DNA from 3 places in the Mesorhizobium sp. B2-2-3 genome. Region 2 is predicted to be linked to each of the others. Evidence: predicted binding sites of a transcription regulator. Region 2 holds the regulator's gene; each other region holds the start of a gene.
What was found. The regulator PhoB, encoded in region 2, activates phosphate uptake and scavenging genes when phosphate is short. The targets are predictions, from matches to a motif close to TGTCATNNANCTGTCAT.
Positions count from the first base shown of each region.

Region 1 (10,589 bases), on a different contig from region 2:
ATCGAGCGGTCGAAGACCCATAGAAGTGCCACGAGAGCACCGGTCAGCACCAGGTTGAAGCCGACGCCTGACGCTGCGATGCGGCTGATGCGGTCCCAGCGGCCGGCGCCGACGTTCTGCGCCGCCATCGAGGACACGGCCGCGCCGATGGCGAGCGCGGGCATCTGGATGTAGGTCCATAACTGCGCGGCGATGCCGTAGGCGGCGGCCACCTGCGAACCGTAGGAATTGACGATGCCCATCACCGTCAGGGCCGCGGCCGAAATCACGATCATCTGCAAACCCATCGGAACGCCCTTGAAGACGACGACGCGCAGCAAGGCGGGGTCCGGCCGCAGCAGCGCCAGATTGGCGCCGGCCAGACGCAGCGGATGCTTACGGACATAGAGCACGATCAGGATGGCAATGACGCTCACCGTCTGGCCCACAAGCGTCGAGGTCGCCGAGCCGGCGATGCCGAGCTCTGGAAACGGCCCGATGCCGCGGATGAGCAGTGGGTTCAAGATGATGTCGAGCACGACGGCGAGCGCCATAAAAAAGAACGGCGTGCGCGAATCGCCGGCGCCGCGCAGCACCGTCATGACAAAGGACAGAAGGTTCATCATCGGCACGGCGACGAAGATGATGCGCAAATAGGAGCGCGCCAGCGGCAAGGCGTCGGGCGGTGTGCCGAGCGCGCCCAGAATGGCGTCCACCCAAATCCAGCCGCAGACGGCGAACAGCACCGAGACGAAGAAGAAGAAGGTGGCGCTGGTGCCGACGATGCGGCGCGCCTCGGGCAGGTCGCGGGCGCCGACCGATTGCGCCACCAGTATGGTGGCCGCCATGCCAATGCCGAACACGGTGCCGAGGATGAGGAACAGCACCAGATTGGCATTGGAGGTGGCGGTGAGCGCGGATTCGCCGAGGAAGCGGCCGACCCAGACGGCGTTTACAGAGCCGTTGAGCGATTGCAGCACGTTGGAGCCGAGCACCGGCAGGGCGAACAGCAGGAGCGTGCGCGGAATGGGGCCGCTGGTCAGGTCACCGGTGCGCCGGCGCGCGGGCATCTTTTCATCCATGGCGGGCAATCCGGCAAAGCTGGTTCTTTTGAGTCCGGCACGCAGGATACCGCAGGCCCGACCGGGATGCACCCTTGCGAAAGGAGCGACGGCGGGCAAGGCACGCCGTCGTGCATCCGATCAAGCTTGTCGGGCAGGAGGCGCCAGGCGGCGCCTCCTGCAAGATGCTTACTTCCTGGCGAGGCCGGGAAGCGTGACCTGAAAGACAAGGAACATGGTGTCGACATCGGCGCCGTCCTCGGCCTTGTAGGGCGCGCCGACCTGGAAACCGTCCTGGGCGAGGAAATCGTTGTCGTTGGCGACGAACAGGAAATAGTCGTCGGGCAGCTTCGGATCGAGCACGCTTGCCAGCGACATCGCTTCCCACTTCTCCGAGAGGTTGTCCTTGTCATTGGGCGCGCCATTGTGCAGGCCGAAGCGGGCAAGCTCGGCCTTGTCGTTGATGTCGATGAACGGCGTCAGCCTTGCCGGCGTCACCGACGGATCGAGCACGCCCTTGGGCGCCACCGGCTTGTCGGCGGCATCGAAGGGACCGCCGGCGATGTCGGTCGCGCCGGAAAGGTCGACAATGTCGATCTTGCGATACAGCGACTCCTCGCCCTTCAGGCCCTGGCCGTTGCCGCTGTCGCGCGCCAGCATCAGGAAAGCGGTATCCGACAGCGCCACGATCTCGCTTTGCGCAGCCACCTTGGTCTTGCCCTTGGCGTCCTTGAACACCGGCAGCGGCACGACATATTCATGTGCCAGCTTGAGATGGGCAAGATCGGAGGCGTCATAGATCAGCGCCCTGGTGTTCTGGCGCGTCGAGGCCGAATCGCCGCCGTCCTGCCGGGTCGCCGACTGCAAGACCGCGATTACGAACTTGCCGTCCGGCGTCATTGCCATGCCTTCGAGGCCCTGATTGTTCTGGCGGCCGGTTTCGGGATCCTTTGGGTCGGGTTCGGCAGCACCTGGGCCCGGATTGTCGGAAGCAAAATTGGCCGTGCCGTGGCGCATCGGCACGAGCGCGGCCGGAGGCTGGGTCGCCGACATCAGACGGCCGTCGGCGGAGAAGCGGTAGATGTCGGGACCGTATTCGTCGGAGACGAGCATGGTGCCGTCGGGCAGCCGCACGATCGCCTCGTTGTCGAGCGCGAGCTTGCCATTGTCGGCCTGCGGCAGGACAGGCATGTCGCCGGCGGCGGGACGCACGCCGTTCAGCGGGTCGAGACCGCTGGCGTCGGCGCCCTTGTCGTCGGTCAGGAGCATGGTGTCGGCGAGCGTCGCCTTGACGCCGGTCTGCTCCTGGCCGGCCGCGGGCGCGGCACCTGGCGCCACCGGGGCGAACTCGATGTTGATCGTGTTGAGGCGCGGCCGGTAGTCGGTGGTACCGACGACGTTATAACCGCGGTCGGGCAGCAGCCACAGCGAGCCTCTGTAGGTGCCGGCATCATGCGTCCAGCCCGCGGTGTCGATCGACATGCCGGAGCCGGAGCCGAAGGTCTCGCCGAACCTGTCGCGCTGGCCGGCCGGGATGCGGCCAACCCCCACCAGCCCCTTGTTGACGAAACTGGCGCCGCCGACGCTGGCCGAGCTGTCGGCGAAGGCGGGCAGCGAAACGGCCGAGGCCGCCAGCGCGGCGACCAGCAGCCGCAACGAGAATGAGCGTAGATGCGTCATGGATATCCCCTTGATGACAAAGCGCCGGGACGGCGGAATTCTGAGGTTGCCTGGCGGCGGCGAGGCTGCCGCCCTGGAGGGCCGCTTGTGCTCTCGGCAAGCGGTCTAAGGCGCGAACATGATGCTTGCATGACAGTTGGTGACGCATTCGCGTCGGCCCGCCGCGACGCTGCTGGGGAAGTGCGGCCGCGCCGGAAAATCGATCGTTCCAACACAGGTTCGACAGCGTCCAGGAGCTGTTCGCAGTACTAGACACTTATGTACAGTACGTATATGGTGCCGGTTTCGGACAGTCCGGGGAGGGAAGCCTTGAAGTCTCACTACCGCGCAGTCGTCATCGGGGGAGGAGTGGTGGGCGCTTCGGTGCTCTATCACCTGGCGCGGTTCGGCTGGTCGGATGTGGCGCTGATCGAGCGCGCCGAACTGACGGCGGGGTCGACTTGGCATGCGGCGGCGGGGTTCCACGCGCTCAATGCCGACCCCAATGTCGCCGCGCTGCAGGATTACACCATCAACCTTTACCGCGAGATCGAGGCCGAATCCGGCCAGGACGTCGGCCTGCACATGACCGGCGGCGTCAACATCGCCAGCGATCCGGCGCGCTGGGAGTGGCTGAAATCGGCCTGGGCGGTATTCCAGTCGGTCGGCATCGAGACCGCCCGGCTGGTGACGCCTGACGAGATCAAGGCGATCTGCCCGATCGTCGACGTCACCGGCGTGCTTGGCGGCCTCTACGATTCCAACGAGGGCCATCTCGACCCTTACGGCACGACGCATGCGTATGTCGGTGCCGCCAAGAAGCGCGGCGCCGACGTGATCCTGCGCAACCGCGTGGTCGAGCTGAAGGCGCGCGCCGACGGCCATTGGGACGTGGTCACAGAGCAACGCACCATCACCGCCGAGCATGTCGTGAATGCCGGCGGGTTGTGGGCCAAGCAACTCGGCCGCATGGCTGGGGTTGAACTGCCGGTGACGCCGATGGAGCACCATTATTTCGTCACCGAGGACATTCCGGAAGTCGCTGCCCTCGACAAGGAGATCGGCCTGGCCGTCGATCTCGACGGCTTTTCCTATCTGCGGCAGGAGCGCAAGGGCGTGCTGCTCGGCGTCTACGAGCAGAACCCGAAGCACTGGAACATGGACGGCGCGCCGTGGGATTACGGCATCGAGCTCATCCCCGAAGACATCGACCGCATCGGCCCGGAACTTGCCAAGGCGCATGAGCGCTTCCCTTGCCTGGCGACGGCAGGCATCCGCAAATGGGTCAACGGCGCCTTCACCTTCACCCCGGACGGCAATCCGATCGTCGGGCCGGTCCGCGGCCTGAAGAATTACTGGGTCGCCTGCGGCGTCATGGCCGGCTTCAGCCAGGGCGGCGGCGTCGGCAAGTCGCTGGCCGAGTGGATGATTTACGGCGAGCCGCAGGCCGACATTTTCGGCATGGACATCGCCCGCTACGGCGCCTTCGCCGCAAACCGGGAATATCTCAGGCAGACGACGCGACAGTTTTATTCTCGTCGTTTCGTCATGACCTTTCCCAACGAACGGCTGCCTGCGGGCCGGCCGCTGAAACGCCCCGGCGCCTATGACGGCATGAGTGCGGCGGGCTGCGAATGGACGGCCTCCTGGGGGCTGGAAATCCCCGCCTATTTCGCGCCGATGGGATTCCGCGAGGAGACGACGCTCAGGCGTTCCAACGCCTTCGACATCGTCGGTGACGAGGCGCTGCAAGTCCGGCGCGCCGCCGGCCTCATCGATATCTCGGCCTATGCGCGCTACGCGATCACGGGACCGGGCGCGGAGGCCTGGCTCGACAGGCTGCTGGCCTGCAGGCTGCCGAAGGCGGGACAGGCGAGGCTGGCGCCGATGCTCGGGCCGGACGGGCGGCTGAAGGGCGATCTCACCGTCTTCAACTGGGGCAATGGCGACTACTGGCTGATGGGCTCCTACTATCTGCGCGAATTCCACATGCGCTGGTTCGAAGCGCATATGGCTGAAGGCGTTTGCGTCACCGATATTTCAGATGCGATGTCGGGCTTTCTGGTCACCGGCCCCAATGCCAGAAAGATCGTCGAGCGCACGACGCACCAGGACATCTCCCCCAAAGCATTGCCATTCATGGCATGCGGCGAATTCGACATTGGCATGGTGCGGGCAAGGATGGCTCGCCTCTCCATCGCCGGCGAACTCGGCTTCGAGATCAACTGCCCGGCCACCATGCATGCCACATTGCGCGAAACGCTGCTTGCCGCCGGCGAGGATCTCGGCCTCGCCGAGATTGGCTATTACGCACTCAACGCGCTTCGGCTGGAAAAGAGCTTCGGCATCTGGTCGCGTGAATTCACGCAAGGCTACACGCCCGGCCAGACAGGGCTCGACCGCTTCATTGCTTTCGACAAGGGCGATTTCATTGGCCGCGAGGCGGCGCTGAAGGAACGCAAGGCCGGTGTTGCACGACGGATCGTGACGCTGGAAGTCGATGCCATCGACGCGGACGCCAGCGGCTTCGAGCCGGTCTGGCACGGCGCTCGGCGCGTCGGCTTCGTCACCTCCGGCGGCTTTGGCTACACGATCGGCAAGAGCGTCGCGCTAGCGTTGGTGGATGGCGATTTTGCCGAGGAAGGAACGGCGCTTTGCGTGCACATTGTCGGCACTGAGCGGCCGGCGCGTGTCATTCCGGCTTCGCCCTACGATCCCTTGGGCAAGGCGATGCGGCAATGAGGAGGTTTCCGGATGATCGATGACGCGGCACGCGAAGGCAGGCGCGAGCGCCGGCGAGGACGCATCGGCGACGCCGGCAGCGAGAGCAGCCGCCGGCCCAATTACCGCTCTCTGAAGAACCCATTCCTGCCGCAGCCAATCTTTTCGGACGACCACGTCGCCTCGATCCACGACACGGCGCTGCGCGTGCTGGAAGAGCTGGGCATCAAGGTTCTGCTGCCGCAGGCGCGCGACCTGCTCGCTCGCGCCGGCGCCCTGATCGACCCCGAAACCGACATGGTGCGGATCGGCCGCGACATGGTGGCGGCTGCACTGGCCTCGGCGCCAAAATCGATCCAGACCCATGCCGGTGACCGCTCCCGCGATCTGACGCTGGAACTCGGGTCGATGACCTTCCTGGCAGGGTGCGGCGCGCCGAACGTCACTGACCTCGAACGCGGCCGCCGACCAGGCACACTGGCGGCCTTCGAGGAGTTCATCAAGCTGGTGCAGCATTTCGACGTGCTGCACATGCTGGGACCTTGCGTCGAGCCGCAGGACATCGACAACCGTTTTCGCCACTACGCCGTCAACCGGGCGCAACTGACCCTGTCGGACAAGCTTCCTTTCATCTTCGCGCGCGGCACCCCGCAGGTCGACGATAGTTTCGACATGATCAGGTTGGCGCGCGGGCTGTCCGAGGACGAGTTCCGCTCGGGCGCCCATTGCTACACCGTCATCAACACCAATTCGCCGCGCCAGCTCGACATCCCGATGGCGCAAGGCATCATCGACTTCGCCAGGGCGGGCCAGGTCCTGATCATCACGCCCTTCTGCCTGGCGGGTGCGATGGCCCCGATCACGGTGGCCGGCGCGCTGACGCTGCAGCATGCCGAGGCGCTGGCCGGGTTGACGCTGGCGCAGATCGTGCGGCCGGGCGCTCCTGTCGTCTACGGCTCCTTCTCCTCCAATGTCGACATGAAATCGGGCGCGCCGGCCTTCGGCACGCCGGAGCATATCAAGGCGACGCTCGGAGCCGGCCAACTGGCGCGCTTCACCGGCCTGCCGTGGCGTTCGGGCGGCGGCAGCGCGGCCAACATCTCCGATGCGCAGGCGGCGCATGAGACGCAGTTTGCGCTGTGGGGCTCGGTGCTGGCAGGCGCCACCGTGTGCATCCATGCCGCCGGCTGGCTGGAGGGGGGGCTGAGCGTTTCCTTCGAAAAGCTGGTCACCGACATCGAGGCGTTGCAGACGGTGGCTGAACTGTGCGCCGCCACGCCCGGCGACGACGATGCCATCGGCTTCGAGGCGATCGCCGAAGTGCAGCCCGGCGGCCATTTCTTCTCGGCAGGTCACACCATGGCGCGCTACCGCACCGCCTTCTACGAGCCGCTGGTGGCCGACTGGTCGAATTTCGGCAACTGGACGCAGGCCGGTTCCAAGACCGCAACCGAACGCGCCACCGGTATCTGGAAGCGCATCCTCGCCGATTTCGAGCCGCCGGCGACGGCTATTGCCACATCAGCTGTGCTCGATGATTTCATCGCGCGCCGCACCGAACAGGGCGGGGCGGCGCCGGTATCGTGAGATAGCTTATTCCTCTCATCGTCCTGAATTGTGGGTGCGATCCGGAACCCGCTGCACCTCTCATGCATTCATGGGACGGCCGGTGCCTGCTCGCATTGCGAGCCATTGAGGGAGGACGACCACATGGGTTTCGACCAGTATCACGAACCGCCCGAAGAATTGTCGCAGGAGGTGCGAACCTTCGCCCGCATGATCACCTCGCTGATCGAGGAAGCGGAAGCGATCTCCTGGTACGAACAGCGCATGTCGGTGGAGAAGGACCCGCAGGCCCGCGCCATCATGAAGAACGCGCAAGGCGAGGAGTTCAAGCATTTCGGCATGGATCTCGAATTCCTGCTGCGTCAGAAGCAGGACTGGCGCGCGGAACTGAAGGAAATCCTGTTTACGACGGGAGATATCGTCAAGGCTGGCGAGGCGGGAGAGAAGAAGGTGGACTGAGCGGTCCGGCCCGGGTGACTACCGAAAGTTCCGTTCACTTCGGACGTCCACGCCATTGGAATTCATTCCAATCAATTTTGGCTGTGAAATCGCAAATATAATTAGGGTCAAAATCTACTTCGATTTTCACAAGAAAACCTCAGGATTTTTGACCAGCTCCTTACGCGAGTGAGTGTCCATTTTTTCTCACACAGCCGCGACAAACCCATCCAGCACGCGTTTCTGGCCGGCCTTGTCGAAGTCGATGGTCAGCTTGTTGCCTTCGATGGCCGCGATGTTGCCGTTGCCGAATTTCTGGTGGAAGACGCGGTCGCCGACGTTGAAGGGGGACGGCGTGTCGGCGACGGATTTGGCGACCAACTCGCCATCGATGGTGCGGCCCTTGATGCTCGTGCGGCCGGCGCCGTAGCCGCTGTCGGTCTCGCCATAGCCGATGCGCTCGATCTGGTGGCCGGAGCGCGAGCCCCAGTTGCGATCGGTCGCCTCGGTGCGGTTCTGCTGCGCCCGCTGCCAGCCCGGCGTGGCGTAGCTGTTGGCGAAGGCGCCGGATTTTTCGGCGCCGACATTGTCGAAGCGCGAGGCGCCATAGGGGTTCTGGCGGCCGCCCCGGCCGGAAGCGAACGAGCCGCCGCCATAGGAATTGCCGTAGCCGCCATAGGAGTTGCCGCTTTCGGCGACTTCGACATGGGTTTCAGGCAGTTCATCGAGGAAGCGGGAGGGAATCGTCGATTGCCACAGGCCGTGGATGCGGCGGTTGGAGACGAACCAGATGTGCAGGTTCTTCTTGGCACGGGTGACGCCGACATAGGCCAGCCGGCGCTCTTCCTCCAGGCCGGAACGGCCGCCTTCGTCCAGCGCGCGCTGGTGCGGGAACAGGCCTTCCTCCCAGCCCGGGAGAAAAACGGTCTCGAACTCGAGGCCTTTGGCCGAATGCAGCGTCATGATGTTGACGGCGTCGAGTTCGGCGTTCTGCTCGGCATCCATGACCAGAGCGACATGTTCGAGGAAGGAGCGCAGCGATTCATACTCCTCCATGGAGCGGATCAGCTCCTTGAGGTTTTCCAGCCGGCCGGGCGCCTCGACCGAACGGTCGTTCTTCCACATGTCGGTGTAGCCGCTCTCTTCCAGGATGGTCTCGGCGAGCTCAGTATGCGGCGTGGTTTCCAGCGCCTTCTGCCAGCGTTCGAAATTGGCGGCGACCTCGCGCAATGCGGCGCGCGGCTTGGGCTTCAATTCATCGCTCTCGGCGAGCTTGGCAGCGGCTTCCAGCATCGGTACACGCAGCGCGCGGGCCGTGTCGTGGATCTGACGGATGGTGGTTTCGCCGAGGCCGCGCTTGGGCACATTGACGATGCGCTCGAAGGCGAGATCATCGGCGCCTTGCGCGACGACGCGGAAGAAGGCAAGTGCGTCGCGGATCTCCATGCGCTCATAGAAGCGCGGGCCGCCGATGACGCGGTAGTTGAGACCGAGCGTGACGAAGCGGTCCTCGAACTCGCGCATCTGGAAGGACGCGCGCACCAGGATCGCCATGTCGTTGAGATTGTGCTTCTGGCGCTGATAAGCCTCGATCGTCTCGCCGACGGCGCGTGCTTCCTCCTCGGAATCCCAGGCGGCGTGGACGTTGACCTTGCCATCCTCGGGGTCGTCGCGATCGGTGAACAGCGTCTTGCCGAAGCGACCTTCATTGTGGGCGATGAGGTGCGAAGCGGCGCCGAGGATATGCGCGGTGGAACGATAATTGCGCTCCAGCCGGATGATGGTGGCGCCGGGAAAATCCTTGTCGAAGCGCAGGATGTTGTCGACCTCCGCGCCGCGCCAGCCATAGATCGACTGGTCGTCGTCGCCGACGCAGCAGATGTTTACTTTGTTTTCGCTCACGGGCTGTTCCGCGCCTGCCGGCGCGGGCCCGACCCCTCTTTTCTGCGCGCCTTCGGCGTCGCGGGAGGGGCCTCGCAAAGGCTCGGACGCCCGGTCGGGCTTGCGGCCTTCGGCCGAATGCAAATCCGTAGACGTCGCGCTACGTCCGCTATTTGGCCGCTGCGCCAGGAGCCGCAGCCACATGTATTGCGCGGTGTTGGTGTCCTGGTACTCGTCGACCAGGATGTATCTGAACCGCTTGTGATACTCCTTCAGCACGTCCGGATTGGCGCGGAAGATGCGGATAGGGTGGCAGAGCAGATCGCCGAAATCGCAGGCGTTCAGCGTCTGCAGGCGCTCCTGATAGGCCTTGTAGAGCTCGCGGCCCTTGCCGTTGGCGAAACTACGCGCATCGCCCTCGGCAATGTCGTCCGGGCCTTGCCCCTTGTTCTTCCAGCCGTCGATCATCTGCGCGAACTGCTTGGCCGGCCAGCGCTTGTCGTCGAGGCCCTCGGCCTGGATCAATTGCTTGATCAGCCGCACGACGTCGTCGGTGTCGAGAATGGTGAAGTCGGATTTCAGCCCGGCAAGCTCGGCGTGCCTGCGCAAGAGCTTGACGCCGATCGAGTGGAAGGTGCCGAGCCAGGGCATGCCCTCGACATTGCCTTCGCCGATCAGGATGCCTATGCGCTGCTTCATCTCGCGCGCGGCCTTGTTGGTGAAGGTCACGGCCAGGATCTGCGAGGGAAAGGCTTTTCCGGTCGCCAGGATGTGGGCGATGCGGGTGGTCAAGACGCGCGTCTTGCCGGTGCCGGCGCCGGCCAGCACCAGAACGGGACCTTCGGTGGTTTCCACCGCCAGCCGCTGCTCGGGGTTCAACCCCTTGAGATAGTCGGGCGCGTTGTTGTGGCCGCCGCGGGCAGCCATGGCGCGCGCGGCGATGCCCGACGGGGCGGTGGGCCGCGCATCGGGTTCATCGAAAAAGGGCATGTCTTCGGAAAAGCCGGACATCGCCCCGAATGTAGTGATTCGGTGGAGAAAGACCAGAACTGTCTACGTTTTGTTCCACTCCTGATTGTTTCCGGCCTGCTTGACAGGCAGGGCGGGTGAGGGAAAGCTGCGCAAAGGGCAAGGAGGGGATCCTGTTGCCCACGGCCGCCTCGAGGCGCGCAACAGTCGAAGGAGTATCATCTTGGCTGTCACCATCACCTCCCTCATTCTTCTCCTCATCGGCCTCGCGCTTGGCGCCGGCGGCATCTGGTTGGCTTCACTGGGAGGCAGCTG
Region 1 is NZ_VFWC01000009.1:199,690-210,278, reverse strand. Features, by position in the region: gene FJ951_RS18565 (MATE family efflux transporter) at 1-1,061, opposite strand, end outside; gene FJ951_RS18560 (esterase-like activity of phytase family protein) at 1,230-2,720, opposite strand; gene FJ951_RS18555 (FAD-dependent oxidoreductase) at 3,030-5,441, shown strand; gene FJ951_RS18550 (trimethylamine methyltransferase family protein) at 5,454-7,007, shown strand; gene FJ951_RS18545 (hypothetical protein) at 7,131-7,445, shown strand; gene FJ951_RS18540 (UvrD-helicase domain-containing protein) at 7,632-10,316, opposite strand; gene FJ951_RS18535 (glucose/quinate/shikimate family membrane-bound PQQ-dependent dehydrogenase) at 10,498-10,589, shown strand, end outside.
Region 1: the regulator PhoB is predicted to act here: its motif matches at 2,839-2,855, upstream of FJ951_RS18560 (esterase-like activity of phytase family protein).

Region 2 (10,589 bases):
GCATCAGGTGCGGTCTCGACGTTGAGCCGCACGAAGACGAGAAAGCCGGTGAAGGTCTGTGCTGCACCCGTGTCCTGGCCGAGTTGCACCAGCCCGCTCGCGTGCTGCTGGTCATCTGCCATTGCCTTCTCGATTGCCGCGCGCCGCACGGGCTCGGTGAACATGTCATAGCCGATGCTGGCCTTGTTGGACGGATCGAGCGGCTCGAACAGCACAACGGGCGTGCGCCATGGCTGCGTCGTATCCGGATAGATCGCACGCCTGACGCCCTGGTCATGCAGCATGTCGCGTTCGACCGTTGCCTCGTCGCCTGCTTTCACCAGCCGGAGAAAGCCGATGCCGCGCAGGCCGGCGAAATTGGTATCGACATTGAGGGCATTGAAGAACGCTTTGAACTCGCTCTGCGAGATGTCGCCATTGCGGGCGTCGAACAAGGCTTGCGACGAGCGCAGCAGCGACAGCTGCAGGTCGATCCGGCTCTCGATACGGTTGAGCGCATCGTCCGCGGTCGCGTCGAACTTGATGCGAGCCGCCTCTTGCGTCGCGAAATAGGCGAACCCCGCCATTGTCATGCTGATCAGCGCAACGGCAACGAAAGCGACGATTGGAAAAAGCTTCTTCAACGGACAATGCGGCCTATCAGCATGTGAGCCCTTTATGGGCAAGTCGCCCGGTCAACACAATGGCAAGGCCAAGCCATCCCGCCGGCTGGCATATCACCTGATCGGCAGATCGGTAACGGGCTCAGGCCAGCAGGCTTCAGGCGGCGATCTTCAACGCGCCTGGTCCGGGAATGGCGCCAGGCGGACATTTGCCCAGGATGATCATGCCCAGCACCTCGTCCTGGGTCACATCGGTGGTGCGGGCAGTGCCGACGACCTGGCCGTTTTTCATGACGCACACCCGGTCGGCCAGTTCGAATACGTCGTGAATGTCATGGCTGATCAGGAAGATGCCGATGCCGTCGGACTTGAGCTGCCTGACCAGTTCCCCGACCTGGGCCGTTTCCTGCGGTCCAAGTGCTGCCGTCGGCTCGTCCATGATCAGGATGCGGGCGTTGAACAGGATCGCGCGTGCGATCGCCACCGACTGCCGCTGTCCGCCCGACAGCTTGATCACCGGCTCCTTGAAGCGCTGGAAGCGGGGATTGAGCCTGCCCATCACCTTGCGCGCCTCGGCCTCCATGGCGACATCATCGAGCGTGCCCCAGGCGGTCCTCAGCTCGCGGCCGAGGAACAGGTTGGCGGCGGCGTCGACATTGTCGGCGAGCGCCAGGGTCTGGTAGATCGTCTCGATGCCGTATTTCTTGGCATCGCGCGGGTTGGAGATCGAAGCCTCTTCGCCGTTGACGAAGATTTGGCCCGCGTCACGCTTGTAGGCGCCCGACAGGATCTTGATCAGTGTCGACTTGCCGGCGCCGTTATGGCCGAGCAGGGCCACGACCTCGCCGGGGAAAAGATCGATCGAGGCATCGTCGACGGCGCGAATGCCGCCGAACGCGATTGAGATGTTGCGCATGTCGACCAGCGGGTTGCCGGCGGGAGCGATCCTGTCAGCCATGATTGTCCTCCTCCCTCAAACGCGTTTGCGATAGACGGTGTCGAGCCACACCGCGATGACCAGCACGGCGCCGACGACGATGCTCTGCAGCGGCGAGTCGACGCCAAGCAGCACCATGCCGGATTGCAGCGACTGCATCAAAAGCGCGCCCAGCATGGCGCCGATGATAGTTCCCGAACCGCCGGCGAGCGATGTGCCGCCGATGACGGCCGCCGCGATCACCAGCAATTCATCGAGCGTTCCGAGCACGTTGGTGGCCGAGTTCTGCCGGGCTGACGAGATCGCGGCGGCGATCGTGGCCAGCACGCCCATGATCATGAACACTTTCATCGTGATCCAGCGCGTGTTGATGCCGGCGAGGTTGGCTGCTTCCGGATTGCCGCCGATGGCAAAGACATAGCGGCCGAAACGGGTGCGTTTGGTGATGAAGGTCATGACCAGCCCGACGGCGATGGCCATCAGCACCGGTATGGCGATGCCGTGGGCGATGAACAGGCCGCCCTCGGGCACGGTTATGTTGTTGGCGGCTGCATATCTGTTCACGATGCCGACTGGCCACGGATAGGAATTGGCCAGCCAAACCGCGCCCATGATGACGGCGCAGGTCAGCACGCCGATCAGCGTCTCGGCCCAGATCGGACGCAGCGGGAAACGGAAGCGCTTGCGCTGTACCCGCCCGTTGAACAGCGCAAGCACCACCGCAAGGCAGGCGGCGATACCGACCACCCAGCTCCAGGTCGCGCCGATCGATCCGGCCGGGCCGCCGCCCATCAGCTGGAACGTCGCGTTGAGCGGCGCCACCGTCTGGCCGCTGGTAACCCACCATGCCGCACCGCGCCAGACCAGAAGCCCGCCCAGCGTCACGATGAAGGCCGGCACTTCGAGATAGGCGATGACGAAGCCCTGGAAGGCGCCGATCAAAAGGCCGAGCACCAGGCCGATGACCAGCGCGAGCACCCAGATCCATGGATTGCCGAGCTCGAGACCGACCATCCGCACTAGGAAATGCACCTGGGCGAAACCCATGACCATGCCGATCAACCCTTCGGCGGAACCGACGGACAGATCGATATTGCGCATGACGATGACCAGCACCATGCCGCAGGCCATGATGGCGACGGCCGAGGTCTGCACCGACAGGTTCCACAGATTGCGCGGCGTGAGAAAGGTACGGCTGTCGAAATCGAGCGGATTGACGCCGAGACGCAGGCTGGACAAGACATGCAACCCGATCCAGATCAGCAGCAGCGCGCCGATCATGCCGAGCATGCGCGTGTCGATCTCGGTCGCCTTAAGGAACCGGGCGACGGCGCCGAGTTCCGACGCACGCGCGGTGTCGGCCTGCGGGTTGGACGTCGTATCGGTCATGATTTTCTCCCGCCGGCCTGCCCGTCCGATGCGGGATGCCGGAAGCCAGCCTAGAAGTTACCCGCCCGGGGCGGAAAAACAAATTTTCTTGAAAAAACGCCGCGGCTTGGCAGCCGCGGCGTTCATCGCATGAAATGGAAGATCAGTTGCAGGCCGCTACGCTGCCCGCCGCGACGCCGGCACAGACCTCGTCTTTCTTGATCCAGCCGGCGTCGATGACGACGTTGAGATTGTCCTTGGTGATCGCAACCGGGGTCAGGAACAGCGATTTGACGGTGTTCCCACCGGGCGTTGTGAAGTCCTTGACGCCGGCGATATCGGTCATCTTCTTGCCGTCGGCCAGCTGCGAGGCGATCTCGGCGGCATTCTTGCCGAGTTCACGCGCGTCCTTCCACACCGACACGGTCTGCGTGCCGAGCGCGATGCGGTTCAGCGCCGCGTGGTCGCCGTCCTGGCCCGAGACCGGAACGGTACCGGCCAGGCCTTGAGCCGTCAGCGCCGCGACGACGCCGCCGGCAGTGCCGTCATTGGCCGCGACGACCGCGTCGACCTTGTTGTCGTTGGCGGTCAGGAACTGCTCCATGTTCTTCTGCGCATTGGCCGGCAGCCAGCCATCCGTATAGGCTTCGCCGACATTCTTGATCTTGCCGCTGTCGATGGCGTCCTTGAGCACTTCCATGGAGCCCGAGAACAGGAAATCGGCATTCGGATCGGCACCCGAGCCCTTGATGAAGACGTAGTTGCCTTCCGGCTTCACCTTGAACACTTCGCGGGCCTGCATGCGGCCGACTTCCTTGTTGTCGAAGGTCAGATAGAAGACGTCCTTGTTCTCGATCAGGCGGTCATAGCCGACGACCGGAATGCCTTCGTCGAGCGCCTTCTGCACCGCCGGGCCGATGGCGGAGGCGTCCTGCGCCAGGATGATCAGCGAATTGGCGCCCTGGGAGATCAGGCTCTCGACGTCGGTGAGCTGCTTGCCGGGATTGGACTGGGCGTCGGCGGAAATATACTTGTCGCCGGCGGCTTCGATCGCCTTCTTCATGGCGGCCTCGTCGGTCTTCCAGCGCTCTTCCTGGAAGTTCGACCAGGAAACGCCGATGACCTTGTCCTTCGCCTGCGCGACCGACGCGAGCGTCAGCGACATGGCGACACCCGCCAGGATGGCGGCTGTGAATCTCTTCATCTTAATCCTCCCTGCGCCGCGTATGGCGCGACCAAACAGGCCCGTAGGCCGGCACAAAGGCTCTATTTTTTCGAGCCTCGAAAAAACACTGGTCCATCGTCGGAACGCTGTCAACGTCGATTCTGATGTATTTTGATGTCCTCGTGAATTTTTTTCGAGCTCCGGAATAAATAATGACAGCCAAGGCCGGTTCTGCCAGTATTTGACGGTCGTCGGGATCCTGGGGAGAGAACGCGGCGACGGGGAGGATGCGAGAAACATGTCGGTCGGAATCCGCCACGACGATTTGCGCCGACGCAACCGGGCAATGGTGATCGCGGCCGTGCGCCGTGCCGGGCAGCCCTCGCGCACCGAGATTGCCGCGACCACCGGGCTCAGCCATTCCACCATATCGGCGATCTCCTCCGACCTGATTGGCGAAGGCATCCTGGCGCAGAGCAAGCCGAGCGAGGCCGGTGCGCTGAAACGCGGCCGGCCGCAGGTCGGCCTCAGCCTCAACCCTGAAGCCGCGGCGGTGATGACCGTGGTGCTGTCGCTGAATTTTCTCTCCGTCGCCGTCATCGACTATGCCGGCCAGGTGATATCTGAAGAGCAGCGCCGGCTGGACACGCTCACCCTGTCGCGCGAGGCGCTGATCGGCGAATGCGTGGCCATCGTCAGGCGGCGGTTCGAGGATCCCGACCTCGACGTCGGCAGCATCGCCCGTATCGCGCTGGCGATCCAGGGCATCACCGACACGGATGCGCGCACCATGCTGTGGTCGCCGATCACGCCGCAGACCGACATCGCCTTCGCCGACATACTGGAGGCCGAGTTCGGCATTCCCGCCACCATGGAGAACGATTGCAACATGATGGCGGTGGCGCTGCGCTGGCGCGATCCCCAGCGCTACCGCGACGACTTCATCGCCATCCTTTTGTCGCACGGCATCGGCATGGGCTTGGTGCTGAAGGGTGAACTGTTCACCGGCACCCATTCATCCGGAGGCGAGTTCGGCCACATGATCCATCGCCCCGGCGGGGCGCTCTGCCGCTGCGGGCGGCGCGGCTGCGTCGAGGCCTATGCCGGCAACTATGCCATCTGGCGCAACGCGAGGCAGCTTGGCGAGGACACCGAGCCCGTCGACGTCAGCGACGCCGACATGCGCACCCTGGCGGCCTCGGCGCGCGAAAAGGACGGGCCGGAGCGCGAAGCCTACCGCAAGGCCGGCGAGGCGCTGGGTTACGGCCTTGGCAGCCTGTTCGCGCTGATCGATCCGGCGCCGGTCGCCATGGTCGGCGTCAGCGCCGCCGCCTTCGACCTGATCGAGCCGGCTCTGCGCGAGGCCATTGCCCAGACCGCCGGCGGCCAGCACTCGAAATCGATTTCCTTCGACACCGAGCCGAACGAACTGCCACTGATCCGCGAGGGCTGCGCCATGCGCGCGCTGACCTTCGTCGACCAGGAGATTTTCGCGCCGGGGGCACAGGCGAAATCAGGCGTGGGCGAGAACGTTGCGTGACATATCCCTAGTCTTCGCGAATCGCATACCCCGCGCCCCGAATGGTGCGGATCACGTCAGGCATGCGGCCATTGTTGACCGCCTTGCGCAGCCGGCCGACATGCACGTCCACGGTGCGCTCGTCGATATAGATCGTTTCGCCCCAGACATTGTCGAGCAGTTGGCTGCGCGAGAACACGCGGCCGGGATGTCGCATCATGAATTCGAGCAGGCGGAACTCGGTCGGCCCGAGCCGGATCTCGCTTTTCTTGCGGTAGACCCGGTGCGATTCACGGTCGAGCACGATGTCGCCGACCTTGAGCACGCTGGACAGAACTTCGGGCTTGGCGCGGCGCAGCAGCGCCTTGACGCGTGCCATGAATTCCGGCGTTGAGAACGGCTTGACCAGATAGTCGTCGGCGCCGGTGGAGAGACCGCGCACCCGGTCGCTTTCCTCGCCGCGCGCCGTCAGCATGATGATCGGCAGCCGCTCGGTCTCGGGCCGCATGCGGAGACGGCGGCAGAGCTCGATGCCGGACACCGCCGGCACCATCCAGTCGAGCACAAGAAGGTCAGGGACATTCTCCTGCAAGCGGATCTCGGCTTCGTCGCCGCGCGTCACCACCTCTACCTGATAACCCTCCGATTCCAGATTGTAACGGAGCAGCACACCCAGCGGCTCCTCGTCCTCCACCACCATGATGCGTGGCGCGATCATCGACTGGTCACCCCTGCCGTCAAGCCGCTGGCGCCGACATCGCCGTCTCGTCCTGCTTCGGGCGATTGGCGGGCAATTGCGTGCCGGTCAGCACATAATAGGCATTTTCGGCAATGTTGGTCACGTGATCGCCGATGCGCTCGAGATTCTTGGCGCAGAACAAAAGATGCGTGCAGGCGGTGATGTTGCGCGGATCCTCCATCATGTAGGTCAGCAGCTCGCGGAAGACCGACGTGTATTTGACGTCGATGCGTTCATCGTCGGCGCGCAGCTTGGCAAGTGCCGCGGCATCGCGCGCCGCATACTCCTCGATCACGCCTTGGACCTGGATCAGCACAAGCTGCGCCATGGCGTCGATGGAGTGCGACAGGTCGCGCGGCGTGGCGGCAAGGCCGACGGTGCCGACGCGCTTGGCGATGTTCTTGGCGAGATCGCCGATGCGTTCGAGATCGCCCGCCATGCGGATCGAGCCGACGACATGGCGCAGATCGTCCGCCATGGGCTGCCGCTTGGCGATCAGGGTGATGGCGCGGTCGTCGAGTTCGCGCTGGCGCGCATCCATGATCGCGTCGTCGGAGACGACGCGCTGGGCGAGCGCGTTGTCGGAATTCAGGAGCGCCTTGGTCGCGCCGCCGACCATCGATGAGGCGAGATCGCCCATGTCGCGGATCAGCCTGCTGATCTGTCCGAGATCTTCGTCAAAGGCTGCGACTGTGTGTTCGGCCATGATCTTGGTCCTCGTATGCCTGGGATCAGCCGAAGCGGCCGGTGATATAGTCCTGCGTGCGCTTCTCGCGGGGCGACGTGAAGATCTTCTCGGTGCGGTCGAACTCGACCAGCTCGCCCAGATACATGAAGGCGGTCTGCTTCGACACGCGCGCCGCCTGCTGCATGTTGTGGGTGACGATGACGATCGTATAATCGGCCTGCAACTCGTCGATCAGCTCCTCGATCTTGGCGGTCGACAGCGGATCGAGCGCCGAGGCAGGCTCGTCGAGCAGGATGACCTCCGGCTTCACCGCCACCGTGCGGGCGATGCAGAGGCGCTGCTGCTGGCCGCCCGAAAGGCTGAGGCCGCTGGCGTTGAGCTTGTCCTTGACCTCGCTCCACAGTGCCGCGCGCTTCAGCGCCTGCTCGACACGGCCGTCCATCTCCGCCTTGCTGAGCTTCTCATAGAGCCTGACGCCGAAGGCGATGTTCTCGTAGATCGACATCGGGAACGGCGTCGGCTTCTGGAACACCATGCCGATCTTGGTCCTGAGCAGGTTGAGATCCTGCGAACGGTCGAGGATATTCTGGCCGTCGAGCAGCACTTGGCCCTCGGCGCTCTGCCTCGGGTAAAGCTCGTAGATGCGGTTGAAGACGCGCAGCAGCGTCGACTTCCCGCAGCCCGAAGGCCCGATGAAGGCGGTGACGCTGCGCTCGGGCAGCGACAGGCTGATATCCTTCAGCGCCTTCGACTGGCCATAGTAGAAATTGAGGCCCTTGACCTCGATCTTGGCTTTCTCGACCGCGACTTCGGGCGTATTCAACTCGGTGGACAACATCGGTTTCATCTGTCCTCTCTGCGTCCGGTAAGGCTGCGGGCGAAGATGCTCAGCCCGAGAACCGTAAGGGTGATTATGAGTGCGCCGGTCCACGCCAGCTGCTGCCATTCCTCGTAGGGGCTGAGAGCGAACTGGAAGATGGTGACGGGCAGGCTGGCCATCGGCGCATTGAGATTACTCGACCAGAACTGGTTGTTGAGTGCCGTGAAGAGCAGCGGCGCCGTCTCGCCGGAAATGCGGGCGATGGCCAGCAATATGCCGGTGACGATGCCCGACAGCGCCGCACGGTAGGCGACCGAGCGGATGACCACCCAGCGCGGCGCGCCGATCGCGGCGCCGGCCTCGCGCAGGGCGTTCGGCACCAGGTTGAGCATGTCCTCCGTGGTGCGAACGACGACCGGGATGACCAGGATGGCCAGTGCGACGGCACCGGCAATCGCCGAGAAATGTCCCATCGGCCGCACCAGCAGCTCGTAGACGAACAGGCCGACGATGATCGAGGGTGCCGACAGCAGGATGTCGTTGATGAAGCGCACGACGGTGGTGAGGCGCGAGAAGCGGCCATATTCGGCCATGTAGGTCCCAGCGAGGACACCGATCGGCGTGCCGACGATGACGGCGATGACTGTCATCATGATACTGCCGTAGATGGCATTGAGCAGGCCGCCGGCATCGCCGGGCGGCGGTGTCATTTCGGTGAACACAGAGAGCGAAACACCCGACAGGCCCTTATAGAGCAGTGCGCCGAGGATCAGCGCCAGCCAGGCCAGGCCGATGCCCGCCGCCGCGACGCATAGCGTCATCATCACGGCATTCCTGCGCTTGCGTCGATTGTGAAGCGATGTGGCCGTCGACATCGGTCAGGCTCCCGTGCGGCTGTCCATGCGCAGCAGCATGTAGCGCGCAAGGGCAAGGATCAGGAAAGTGATGACGAACAGGATCAGGCCGAGCGCCACCAGCGAAGACGTATAGAGATCGCCGTCGGCTTCGGTGAACTCGTTGGCGATGGTCGCCGAGATCGTCGTGCCGGGCGCGAACAGCGAGGCGCTGATGCGGTGGGCGTTGCCGATGACGAAGGTTACCGCCATGGTTTCGCCGAGCGCGCGGCCGAGGCCGAGCATGACGCCGCCCATGATGCCGACGCGGGTATAGGGGATGACGACGCGGCGCGTGACCTCCCAGGTCGTGCAGCCGATGCCGTAGGCCGATTCCTTCAGCACCGCCGGCACCGTGTCGAAGACATCCTTGGTGATCGAGGTGATGAAGGGCAGGACCATGATGGCAAGGATCAGCGCCGAGGTCAGAAGGCCGATGCCGTAGGGCGGGCCGGCAAACAGGCTGGAGAGTCCCGGCACGTCGTGGAAAAGCTTGATGATGAAGGGCTGCACCGTCGTCTGCAGGAACGGCGCGAACACGAACAGGCCCCAGATGCCGTAGATGATGGAGGGTATGCCGGCAAGCAGCTCGACGGCGATGCCGATGGGGCGCCGGAGTGGCCGCGGGCAGAGTTCGGTAAGGAAGATGGCGATGCCGATGCCGATGGGAACGGCGATCAGGATGGCGATGGCGGCGGTGACGATGGTTCCGTAGATCGGGGCCAGCGCTCCGAAATTCTCGGTGACCGGGTTCCACGATTCGGTCGTCAGGAAGGAGAACCCGAATTTCGACAGCGCTTCCCACGAGCCGGCAAACAGCGAAATCGCCACGCCGCCGAGGATGAGCAGGACGAGGATGGCGGAAAAGCGTGTCGCCGTCCGGAAAATCGTATCGGTGAGCGCGAAGCGTCGGACCGTCGCTTCCCTGGCCCGCATGGCGGCCGACGATGGCATGGCTTCGGAGACGGCGGTCATCTGGCCCTCGCGTTTCAAGGAAGACAGGGAGGGCGCCGTGAAGCGCCCTCCTCGTTCAGCAGGGATTACATGGCGGAATAGAGCGGCTTGCCGTCTTCGCCGACGATGTCCTTGGCCCACATGTCCTCGACGCTCTTGACGACCGCGTCGGGGATCGGAACGTAGTCCAGCGCCCCGGCCATGTCGTCGCCCTTGGCGTAGGACCAGGCGAAGAACTTGAGCGCTTCACCGGTCGCCGCCACGTCGCCGGGCTTCTTGTAGACCAGGATCCAGGTCGCCGACGTCATCGGCCAGGATTCGGCGCCCGGCTGGTTGGCCAGGATGACGCCGTAACCAGGCTGCGAGCTCCAGTCGGCATTGGCCGCCGCCGCCGAGAACGCCGCCGCCGTCGGCTCGACCTTCTTGCCGTCCTTGTTGATCATGTCGGCATAGGTCAACTTGTTCTGCTTGGCGTAGGCGTATTCGACATAGCCGATCGAGCCACCGGTCTGCGAGACGTTGTTGGCGACGCCTTCATTGCCCTTGGCGCCGATGCCAACCGGCCATTCGAGCGCGGTGTTGACGCCGACCTTCGACTTCCAGTCGGCGCTGACGTCGGCCAGGTAGTAGCTGAAGTTGAACGTGGTGCCCGAACCGTCGGAGCGATGCACGACGGCGATCGCCTGGTCGGGAAGCTTGACGTCGGGATTGAGCTTGGCGATCGCCGCGTCATTCCAGTTGGTGATCTTGCCGACGAAGATATCGGCCAGCGTCGGGCCGTCGAGCACCAGTTCGCCCGGCTTGATGCCTTCGAGATTGACGACCGGAACGATGCCGCCCATCACCATCGGGAACTGTGCAAGTCCGGTGGATTCGAGATCCTCGCCCTTCAGCGGCGCATCGG
Region 2 is NZ_VFWC01000017.1:26,977-37,565, reverse strand. Features, by position in the region: gene FJ951_RS25325 (CHASE domain-containing protein) at 1-623, opposite strand, end outside; gene FJ951_RS25320 (ATP-binding cassette domain-containing protein) at 760-1,560, opposite strand; gene FJ951_RS25315 (sugar ABC transporter permease) at 1,576-2,928, opposite strand; gene xylF (D-xylose ABC transporter substrate-binding protein) at 3,071-4,111, opposite strand; gene FJ951_RS25305 (ROK family protein) at 4,371-5,612, shown strand; gene phoB (phosphate regulon transcriptional regulator PhoB) at 5,620-6,309, opposite strand; gene phoU (phosphate signaling complex protein PhoU) at 6,329-7,036, opposite strand; gene pstB (phosphate ABC transporter ATP-binding protein PstB) at 7,062-7,865, opposite strand; gene pstA (phosphate ABC transporter permease PstA) at 7,862-8,713, opposite strand; gene pstC (phosphate ABC transporter permease subunit PstC) at 8,717-9,706, opposite strand; gene pstS (phosphate ABC transporter substrate-binding protein PstS) at 9,772-10,589, opposite strand, start outside.

Region 3 (10,589 bases), on a different contig from region 2:
CCCGGTTCTTGAACGCGTCAATACAGGGATCGAAGCTTTTGACGACTTGGTGATGGGTGGCTTGCCGCGCGGACGCACCACCATCGTGGGCGGCACGCCCGGTAGCGGCAAGACCGTATTCGCCACGCAGTTCCTGGCGCATGGCATCACCGGTCTCAATGAGGCCGGTGTCTTCGTCACCTTCGAGGAGTCGCCAACCGAGATCGAGGTGAACATGGCGAGCTTCGGCTGGGACATCCGCGGCTGGCGAGCGGCGGACAAGCTTGTTTTCGTCGATGCGAGCCCGCGCGATCAGGACCAGGTGGTTGTGGGCGATTTCGACCTCGCCGGTCTTCTGACCCGCATTCTGCACGCGAGCCGAAGCGCCGGGGCAAAGCGCATCGTGCTCGATTCGGTTACCCAACTTTTCGATCATTTCGTAGCCGAGCAGACGGCAGTGCGCCGCGAACTTCTACGTATTGCGACCGCGCTGAAGAAAGAAGGGCTGACGGTCCTTATGACCGCGGAACGCAACAGTGAATATGGTGAAATCTCCCGTCACCGAATAGAGGAGTTCGTCGCAGACAATGTCGTGATCCTTCGCAATGCCCTTGATCGCGAGCGCCGTCGGCGGACCATAGAAGTCCTGAAAATGCGCGGCAGCCGTCACGTTGAGGGCGAAGTGCCCATAACGCTGGTCGCCGAACAGGGCATCGTAGCTGTGCCTCTGTCATCGTTGCGCCTGGAGCAGCAATCAAGCACGAAACGGGTCACCAGTGGTAATTCCGAACTCGACAAAATGTGCAGCGGCGGGTTCTTTCGCGACAGCGTAACCCTTGTCAGTGGAGCCACAGGCACCGGAAAGACTCTACTTGTCACCAACTTTCTAGCGGGCGGAGTGGCTGCGGGCGAACGCGCCTTGCTCGTCGGCTATGAGGAGAGCCGCGGCCAGCTTTTCCGCAACGCGCGTAGCTGGGGCGTCGATTTCGAAGCGATGGAGGCGGATGGTCGCCTGAAGGTAGTCTGCCTTTATCCGGAAGCGCAGAGTTTGCCGGATCACCTTCTGATGATCCGCGAACTGGTGGCGGAGTTCAAACCCGATCGCATGGCAATCGACAGCTTGTCGGCATTGGAGCGCATCGCGCCAGAAACCGGGTTTCGTGAGTTCTTGATCAGCGTCACCTCCTTCATAAAGAAGCGCGAAATTGCCGGCCTTTGCACCGCTACCAACAAATCGCTTGTCGGAGGCCAGAGCGCTAGCGAGCAGCATATTTCCACACTCACCGATTCGATCATTCTGTTGCGCTACATTCAGCAGGAAGAATTCATGCATCGCGGCATGATGGTGCTGAAAATGCGCGGCAGCGAACACGACAAACAGATACGGCGCTTCACCATCGACAGTGGCGGTATGCATCTTGGAAAGCCCTTTGACAGCGCGCCTGATGTGTTCGGCGACTCCGCCGTGGACAACACGTCGACATGAAGAGCGCCTTGAATACGGCGCAAAACGCCGCCGAAATGCTGGAATCGCCCGGAGATGCATCTCCGGCTGGCATCAGCCAGCTCAGCTTTCGCCAGTTGATCGAAAATACCGCCGACGGGATGCTGGTGGTCGATTTGGACGGAACAGTGCTCTATGCCAATCCTGCGGCAGCCGTAATTTTTGGACAGCCGCTTGACGAACTCCTCCACGTTCCGCTCGGCCGTCCGGTCGTCTCCGGAGAGATCGCCGAGATCACCGTTCACCGTTCCGGCCGCAAGCCGGCAGAAGTGGAAATGCGTACGGTCGAGGTTACCTGGGACAGCAGGCCCGCATTGCTTGCCAGCCTGCGCGATGTCTCGGCCCAGCGATCAAGAGAAGAAAACGCACGCCAGTCACAAAAGCTCGAAGCCATTGGACGCCTCGCAGCTGGCATTGTCCATGACTTCAACAACCTACTAGCCGTTTTCGGGTCTGGCCTTCGGCTTCTGGAGAAACAGATCGCTAAAGATCCTGCGGATGAGAAAGTCACTCTGCTGGTCGAGGAGATGTTCAGGCGGATCGAAAATGGAGGAGCGCTAACACAGCAACTGCTTGCCTTTTCGCGACGCCAATCCCTGGTCCCGGAACAGATTGATCTCAATGAACGTATCAAGGGGCTGACGACGCTGCTGGAACGGACGTTGGGGAGCGGTATCCGGGTGCAATGCAATCTGGATCCAGCCTTGGACCCTATCCTTATCGATGCCAACCAGCTCGACATCGCCGTTCTTAACCTTGCGGTGAACGCCAGAGATGCAATGAAAGGCAGTGGCACCCTCACGATTGAGACCAGCAATTTTCCAAATGATCTGGAGGATTTGCGTTCAGCGGCGGCTTCATTTGTTCGCGTGACTGTACGCGATACCGGCTGTGGAATGAGCAAGGACACCCTGGCGCGCGTTTTCGAACCATTCTTCACAACAAAATCGGAAGGGCAGGGTACGGGACTCGGGCTAAGCCAAGTTTACGGCTTCATCAAGCAATCCGGTGGGCATGTCCGAATCGATAGCGAAATCGGTCAGGGAACAAGCCTGCATCTCTACTTGCCGCGCGCTTCTGGAACCGAGCGGCAGCAGAACTGAGCGGCGGCAGACCCATTCCCGGCCAGCAGACTGATTGGCCGATGTCAAATCCGTCAGGCTGAGCGCGGGACGGGAATTTCCACGCATCGACCGAGCATTAAACCGACGCCTTTTTCAGCGTTGTCATGTCAGTGTTGTCATGTGCTGTTAGACGCCGTCCGTCGGTGAGGTCGCTGACCGTCTCGAGACAGGTCCCTGGTACATCAATTCAAGCAGCAAGCCGCTATGCAATCCTTTTCCGGGTCACTTTCATCCGGAAGTGAACGCTACTTTAGCCGGATATGAAGTGCGCCTGTCCGCAACAAAACCGTTGTCCGCTGCGCGCGAACGACACATAGTGCCATTGCGGGAGTGCCCCTTTCGCCAATGACAAGCAATGAGAACGGGAGACGAAACATGAAGTTCTTTGGCTTCGCGGCCGGTGTCGCCGTGACCCTGCTTTCCACAACCTCCGCCTTCGCCGTTACGCAGATCAGCTGGTGGCACGCCATGACCGGCGCCAACGCAGAGGTCGTCGACAAGATTTCCAAGGATTTCAACGCCAGCCAGGGCGACTACCAGATTGTTCCGGTTTTCAAGGGGACCTATCCCGAAACGCTGAATGCCGGCATCGCCGCCTATCGCGCCGGCCAGTCGCCTGACATCATCCAGGTGTTCGATGTCGGCACCGGCGTGATGATGGCGGCCCGGGACGCGATCAAGCCAGTGGCCGAGGTGCTGACCGGCGCCGGGATGAACTTTGACAAGAGCCAGTATCTGCCAGGCATCGTCGGTTATTATTCGACGCCGGACGGCACCATGCTGTCCTTCCCCTACAACTCCTCCTCGCCGATCCTCTACTACAACAAGGACATCTTCCAGAAGGCGGGGCTCGATGTGAACAACCCACCCAAGACCTGGAACGAGGTGTGGGAGGATGCCAAAAAGATCAAGGCGAGCGGCGCCGCCGCTTGCGGCTACACCTCGACCTGGCTGACCTGGATACACCTGGAAAACTTCGCGGCGTGGAACGATGTGCCGTGGGCCACGCAGCAGAATGGCCTGGCCGGCGGTGATGTCGAACTCAAGATCAACTCGCCGATCTTCGTCAAACATTTCCAGGCGCTCGCCGATCTGGCCAAGGACGGCACCTTCAAATATGGCGGGCGCACCTCCGAAGCCAAGCAGATATTCCTCGCCGGCGAATGCGGCATCTTCACCGAATCCTCGGGCGGCCTAGGCGACATCGTCAAGTCGGGCATGAACTACGGCATTGGCCAGTTGCCCTATGACAGCGACGCCAAGGGCGCGCCGCAGAACACGACGCCGGGCGGTGCCAGCCTTTGGGTCTTCGGCGGCAAGTCCGACGAGGAGTACAAAGGCGTCGCGGCTTTCTTCGCCTATCTGTCCAAGACCGATGTGCAGGAATATCTGCACCAGAAATCGGGATACCTGCCGGTGACGCTCGCCGCCTATGAGGCGACGAAAAAGTCCGGCTTCTACGACAAGAATCCCGGTCGCGAGACGCCGATCCTGCAGATGACGGGCAAGGCGCCGACCGACAATTCGAAGGGCGTGCGGTTGCCGAACTTGCCGCAGGTGCGCGACATCCAGAACGAGGAGTTCGAAAAGATGCTTGCCGGCCAGGAAACCGCCCAGCAGGCGCTCGACAATGCGGTCACGCGTGGCAACGCGGCGATCAAGGAAGCGCTGGGGAATTAGGGCGCGTCCGAACCTATCGAGTTATAGTCCTTGCTCTACGAGGCCCCCCTCCGCCCTGCCGGGCATCTCCCCCTGAAGGGGGGAGACTGGCTGTCGCGACCGTTTTCGGCGATTGTCAAAGCTGGAGAATGGCAGCTGCCGCAGGAACCGCCAATCTTCCTCCAAGAAGGGGAGATGCCCGGCAGGGCAGCGGTGAGCGCCGTAGAGTGCCGCTCGGCTTTCCACGCCGGAGCGGCGCATTGACCCCGCGCGTCGTCTTTCCCAACAAAGTCTTGCCATACCTCCTGGTGGCGCCGCAACTTGCCATCACGCTGGTGTTCTTCTACTGGCCGGCCGGGCAGGCGCTCTACCAGTCGATGCTGAGGCAGGACCCGTTCGGGCTGAGGAGCAGGTTCGTCTGGTTTGCCAATTTCCGCAAGGTGCTTGCCGACCCGGCCTATCTCAACTCGATCAAGGTCACAGTGGTGTTTTCGCTCGCGACCGTGATCGTTGCCATGGGCGTGGCGCTGCTCCTTGCCGTGATGGCGGAAAAGGTGGTGCGCGGCAAAGGCCTCTACCGCACGCTGATGATCTGGCCCTACGCGGTGGCGCCGGCGATTGCAGGCATGCTGTGGCTGTTCCTGTTCAATCCATCGATCGGCTCGCTGTCTTATCTGCTGAGACGTTTGGGCGTCGCCTGGGATCCGCTGCTCAACGGCACCGACGCCATGATCCTTCTGGTGGCGGCGGCCGCCTGGAAGCAGATCAGCTACAATTTCCTGTTCTTCGTCGCCGGGCTGCAGGCGGTGCCGAAAACGCTGATCGAGGCGGCGGCGATCGACGGCGCCGGCGAAACCAAGCGCTTCTGGACCATCGTCTTCCCGCTTTTGGCGCCGACGACGTTTTTCCTTTTGGTCGTCAATACCGTCTATGCGCTGTTCGACACGTTCGGCATCGTCCACGCCGTCACCGGCGGTGGGCCGGGCAAGGCCACCGAGACACTGGTCTACAAGGTCTACAATGACGGCTTCGTCAATCTGATCCTCGGCGATTCGGCGGCGCAGTCGGTCATCCTGATGGTCATCGTCATCGCGCTCACCGCCATCCAGTTCCGCTACGTGGAACGGAAGGTTCATTACGGCTGAGGAGCGCGATGATCGGTCAATCCCCGTTTCGCATTTTCCTTGCACATGCCGTGCTCATCCTCGGCATACTGATCGTGGCCTTTCCGATCTACTACACTTTCGTTGCCTCGACGCAGACGCTGCAAACCATCCTTAGGCCGCCACTGCCTTTCCGGCCGGGCAGCGAGTTCTGGAACAATTACGGCGAGGCGCTGTTCGGCGGCGTCGGCCGCATCGGCGGGCTCGGCGTCGGCAGGCTGCTCCTCAACTCCACGATCATGGCGCTCGGCGTCGCGGTCGGAAAGATATTCATCTCGATCCTGTCGGCCTATGCGATCGTCTTCTTCCGTTTTCCGCTGCGCATGACTTTCTTCTGGCTGATCTTCATCACCCTGATGCTTCCCGTCGAGGTGCGCATCCTGCCGACCTACAAGGTAATGGTCGACCTCGGTATGATCGACACTTATGCCGGACTGATCATCCCGCTGATCGCCTCGGCCACCGCAACGTTGTTGTTCCGCCAGTTCTTCATGACCATCCCGGGCGAGTTGGTCGAGGCGGCGCGCGTCGACGGCGCCGGTCCATGGCGGTTCTTTTTCGATATCCTGTTGCCATTGTCGCGCACCAATATCGCGGCGCTGTTCGTCATTCTTTTCATCTACGGCTGGACGCAGTATCTGTGGCCGCTGCTGGTCACCAACAGCAACGATATGAACACCATCGTCATCGCACTGAAGAAGATGGTCTCCTTCGCCGATGCCGACACCCAATGGCATTTGTTCATGGTCACGGCGATCCTGGCAATCTTGCCGCCAATCCTGGTTGTGGTGCTGATGCAGCGCTGGTTCGTGCGCGGACTGGTCGACACCGAAAAGTGAGAAGCCGATGGCGACGGTCGATCTGAGGGACGTGAAGAAAGTATATGCCGGCGGCGTCGAAGCCGTGAAGGGCGTCTCCATTGCCATTCCCGACAAGGAACTCTGTGTGCTGGTCGGGCCGTCCGGCTGCGGCAAGTCCACGCTTTTGAGGATGATCGCCGGGCTGGAGACCATTTCTTCCGGCACGGTCGCTATCGACGGCAAGATCGTCAACACGATCGGCCCGACCGAGCGCGACATCGCCATGGTGTTCCAAAACTATGCGCTCTATCCGCATATGAAAGTCTACGACAACATGGCTTACGGGCTACGCAATCGCGGTACGCCCAAGGACGAGATCGACAGCAGGGTTCGTTCGACCGCCAAGGTGCTGGAGCTTTCAGCGCTGCTTGACCGGCGCCCGCGCGAGCTTTCAGGCGGTCAACGCCAGCGCGTCGCCATGGGCCGCGCCATCGTGCGCAATCCGAAAGTCTTCCTGTTCGACGAGCCACTCTCCAATCTCGATGCCAAGCTGCGCGGCCAGATGCGGGTCGAAATCAAGAACTTGCAGCGCTCGCTCGGTGTCACCTCGGTCTACGTCACCCATGACCAGTTGGAAGCGATGACGTTGGCCGACATCCTTGTCGTGATGAATGGCGGATTGGTCGAGCAGGCGGGCGCGCCACTCGACATTTACGAAAAGCCGGCCTCGACGTTCGTCGCCTCTTTCATCGGCGCACCGCCGATGAATCTTCTGTCCCTTTCGGGTCCGGCGCTGACCGGCAGCAAGACGAGCGACTTTGCGCCTGCGAATGCCGTCACGCTTGGCTTCCGCCCCGAGGATGCCGATGTCACTTTCGCGGCCGAGGCACCGTCCGGCGCGCTCGTGCTGCCGACAATGGTGGAGGCGGTCGAGCCGGTGGGAGCGGACAGCTTTCTTCACTGTGCGGCAGGAGGCGACCGCATCGTCGTGCGTGTGGCCGCGCGCGCAACAGCCAAGCCCGGCGACCAGTTGCGCGTCGTGGCCAAGGCCGAGAAACTTCACTGGTTCGATCAGGCTGCAAAGAGGGTCGACTGACGCCAATCTTGCATGCTGATCAGCGAGCCGCGAACCGTCGGCCGGTCAGGCGAATACATGCGCCTGTCCCGACACGGTGAGCCGGACGATCTCACCGACCGCCGGCGCGTCCATGCCGGACTTGCGCAGGATCAGCGGCGTACTGCCGATGGCGGCGGCGTCCGGCGGGTCGGGGCTGTTGAGCAACCGCACCGCGACCGTGCAGGTCGAGCCGGCGAATTCGGATTCCGTTACCTCGCCAAAAAGCATGTCCGGCGTGCCCGACATGCCCTCGCGCGATGTCCGCTTCAGTCCGATCTGCTCCGGCCGCAACATGATACGGGCGACATCGCGGCTGTCCGACGTATCGACGGCGATGCGGCCAAGCGGCGACGTGGCGAAACCGCCCGCTATCTTCGCCGGCAGGATGATGGCGTCGCCAAGGAACTCGGCAATCATCCTGTCCTTCGGCTTGAGATAAAGTTCGCGCGGCGTGCCGATCTGCGAGAACCGGCCCTCGCGCATCACCGCGACCTGGCTGGCGAAGGACAGCGCCTCGGCCTGATCGTGCGTCACCAGGATGGTGGTGATGCCGGCGGCTTCGAGCAGTTCCGCCACGGCCTTGCGCATGGAGGCGCGCAGGCCGGTGTCGAGCGCCGAGAACGGTTCGTCGAGCAGCATCAGCCGCGGCTTCATCGCCATGGCGCGGGCGAGCGCCACGCGTTGCTGCTGACCGCCGGAGAGTTCGTGCGGGCGGCGCTTCAGGATCGCCTTGTCCAGCCCTACTATATAGGCCAGTTCGACGATGCGTTCGGAGCGTTTGTCCAGCCTGCGGTCCATCCCGAAACCGATATTGTCGCCAATCGTCAGGTGCGGAAACAGGGCGCCGTCCTGTGCAACCAGGCCGATACCGCGGCGGTGCGCCGGAACGGCGCCGCCGCTGTCGGCCAGCATCTTTCCGTCAAGCACGATGCTGCCCTGGTCGGGCGCCTCGAAACCGGCGATCAGCCGCAGCAAGGTGGTCTTGCCGCAGCCGGACGGCCCGACGATGGCCGTGCGGCTGCCGCTGGCGATGTCGAGATCGATGCCGGCAAGCGCCGCGACCGGGCCGTAATGCTTGTGCAAGCCCCTGAGTTCGAGAAAGCTCATCGTCCAGCCATCCGTTTTGACTGGACATAGAGCAGCCAGGTCAGGGGCAGCGACATCGCCACCATGATGAAGGCGTAAGGTGCTGCCGAAGCGTAGTCGATCTCGCCGCTGTAGGACCAGAACGCCATCGCCAGCGTGCGGGTGCCGTTCGGCGCCAGCATCTGGGTCGCGGTCAGCTCGTTCATGATGCCGAGCGCCACCAGCGCCATGCCGGCGGCGGCACCCGGCGCCGACAGGCGGATCGTCGTCGACCACAATGCATGGAGCGGCGACCGCCCGAGGCTGGACGCGGCGCGCTCGAGCTCGACCGGCGCCTGCGCGATCGACGCCCGCAGGCTGATCAGGGCGCGGGGCAGGAACATCAAGGCATAGGCAACCAGGATGGTGAACAGGGTCTGATAGAGCGGCAGGGCGATGCGCACGGTGATGGTGACCAGCGCCAGTGCGATCACGACCCCGGGCAGCGATCCGACGATGTAGTTGCAGCCCTCCAGCAAGCGCTGCAGAGGCCCCGGCGCGCGGATCGAGATCCAGGCCATCGGCATGGCGGCGACGGTGGCGAGCAGCGCGCCGGCGAGCGCCAGGAACAACGTCTGGCCGAGCGCCAGGCCGATCTCGTCGAGCCGCCAGACCTCGGCGCCGCCGGCGGCAAGCCAGCGTCCGATGGTGACGAACGGTACGCCGAGCGCCAGAAGCGTGGTGGCGGCAAGCAGCAGCAGGCAAGGCACGGTCGCCCGGCCGAGCGGCGCGCGCTGCTGGTGGCGCGCGGCGCCCGAACCGACGCGGGCATAGCGCTCTTCCCCGCGCACCAGCACCTCCAGCCCGAGCAGCACGAAGCAGCAGCTCACCAGCACGCCGGCCAGCATATTCGCGGCCGGCCCGTTGAAGGTCGACTGGAACTGGTCGACGATCGCCGTGGTGAAGGTGTCGAAGCGGATGAAGACGTAAAGGCCGTATTCGGCCAACAGGTGCAGGCCGACCAGCAATGCGCCGCCACAGATGGCAAGCCTGAGCTGCGGCAGCACGACGCGCCAGAACACACGCCAGGGACCAAGGCCGAGTGCGGCCGCGGCGTCTTCGAGCGCCGGATCGAGCCGGCGCAGGGCCGCCGATACCGGCAGATAAAGGAACGGGAAATACGCTATGACAGAGACAAGCACGCCGGCCCACAAGCCATGCAGCCCGGGCACCATGGTGATCCAGGCATAGCTGTGCACGAAGGCGGGAATGGCGAGCGGCGCCACGCATAGCCAGGCCCACAGCCGGGCGCCGGGCAGGTCGCTGCGTTCGGTCAGCCAGGCCAGCGCCACCGACAGGATGATGGCGATCGGCACGGCGAGCGCGACAAGCAGGACGGTGTTGGCCAGAAGCTCGCCGACACGCGGCCGGAAAACCAGCGCCGAGACGGTTTCCCAACCGGTCTGCACGGCGACCCAGACGATGAAGGCAAGCGGCAGCAGGGCCAGCAGCGAAACGAAGATAGCGGCGGCAACGATCCATGACGCAGCGCGCCGGCGCGCCCTGCGGCGCGTCCTCGGCGGCAGGCCCGGGCTTGCAATGTCGGCCGCGAACTGCATCGGCTCAGACTTCGCGCCCTTGCCGCCCGGCGGCGGCAATCGAAAGACCACGATCATGGTCGGGAATACAGCGTGTCGTCATCGACGAATGCCATCTCGAAAAAACAAAACGCTCCCGCGGAATTCCCGCGGGAGCACGGCCGGTGTCCTTATTAGGACGAACGGCAACTAAAGCAAGCCGGCCGCCGTCATCAGGTCGGTGGCTTTCTTGGAGTTCAGCGTCGCGGCATCGATCTTCGGCGCCTGCAGGTCGGCCAGCGGCACCAGCTTCGGATTGGACTCTGCGCCCTTGCCGACCGCGTATTCGAAGGACGTTCCGTTCTTCAGCACGTCCTGGCCGCCCTTGCCGGTCACCCACTTCAGGAAAGCCTGGGCTTCCTTGGGATGCTTGCTCGAAGCCAGCACGCCGCCGCCGGAGGTCGAGACGAAGGCGCCCGGATCCTGGTTTTTGAAATAATGCAGCGCAACGTTCTTGCTGTTCTCGCCGGTCTTGGCCTGATCGCCGAAGTAGTAGTAGTGATAGATCACGCCGCCTTCGATCTCGCCGGCGTTGACCGCC
Region 3 is NZ_VFWC01000002.1:477,409-487,997, reverse strand. Features, by position in the region: gene kaiC (circadian clock protein KaiC) at 1-1,465, shown strand, start outside; gene FJ951_RS05540 (ATP-binding protein) at 1,462-2,586, shown strand; gene ugpB (sn-glycerol-3-phosphate ABC transporter substrate-binding protein UgpB) at 2,983-4,287, shown strand; gene ugpA (sn-glycerol-3-phosphate ABC transporter permease UgpA) at 4,527-5,411, shown strand; gene ugpE (sn-glycerol-3-phosphate ABC transporter permease UgpE) at 5,420-6,268, shown strand; gene FJ951_RS05520 (sn-glycerol-3-phosphate import ATP-binding protein UgpC) at 6,276-7,325, shown strand; gene FJ951_RS05515 (ABC transporter ATP-binding protein) at 7,371-8,453, opposite strand; gene FJ951_RS05510 (iron ABC transporter permease) at 8,450-10,030, opposite strand; gene FJ951_RS05505 (iron ABC transporter substrate-binding protein) at 10,199-10,589, opposite strand, start outside.
Region 3: the regulator PhoB is predicted to act here: its motif matches at 2,708-2,724, upstream of ugpB (sn-glycerol-3-phosphate ABC transporter substrate-binding protein UgpB).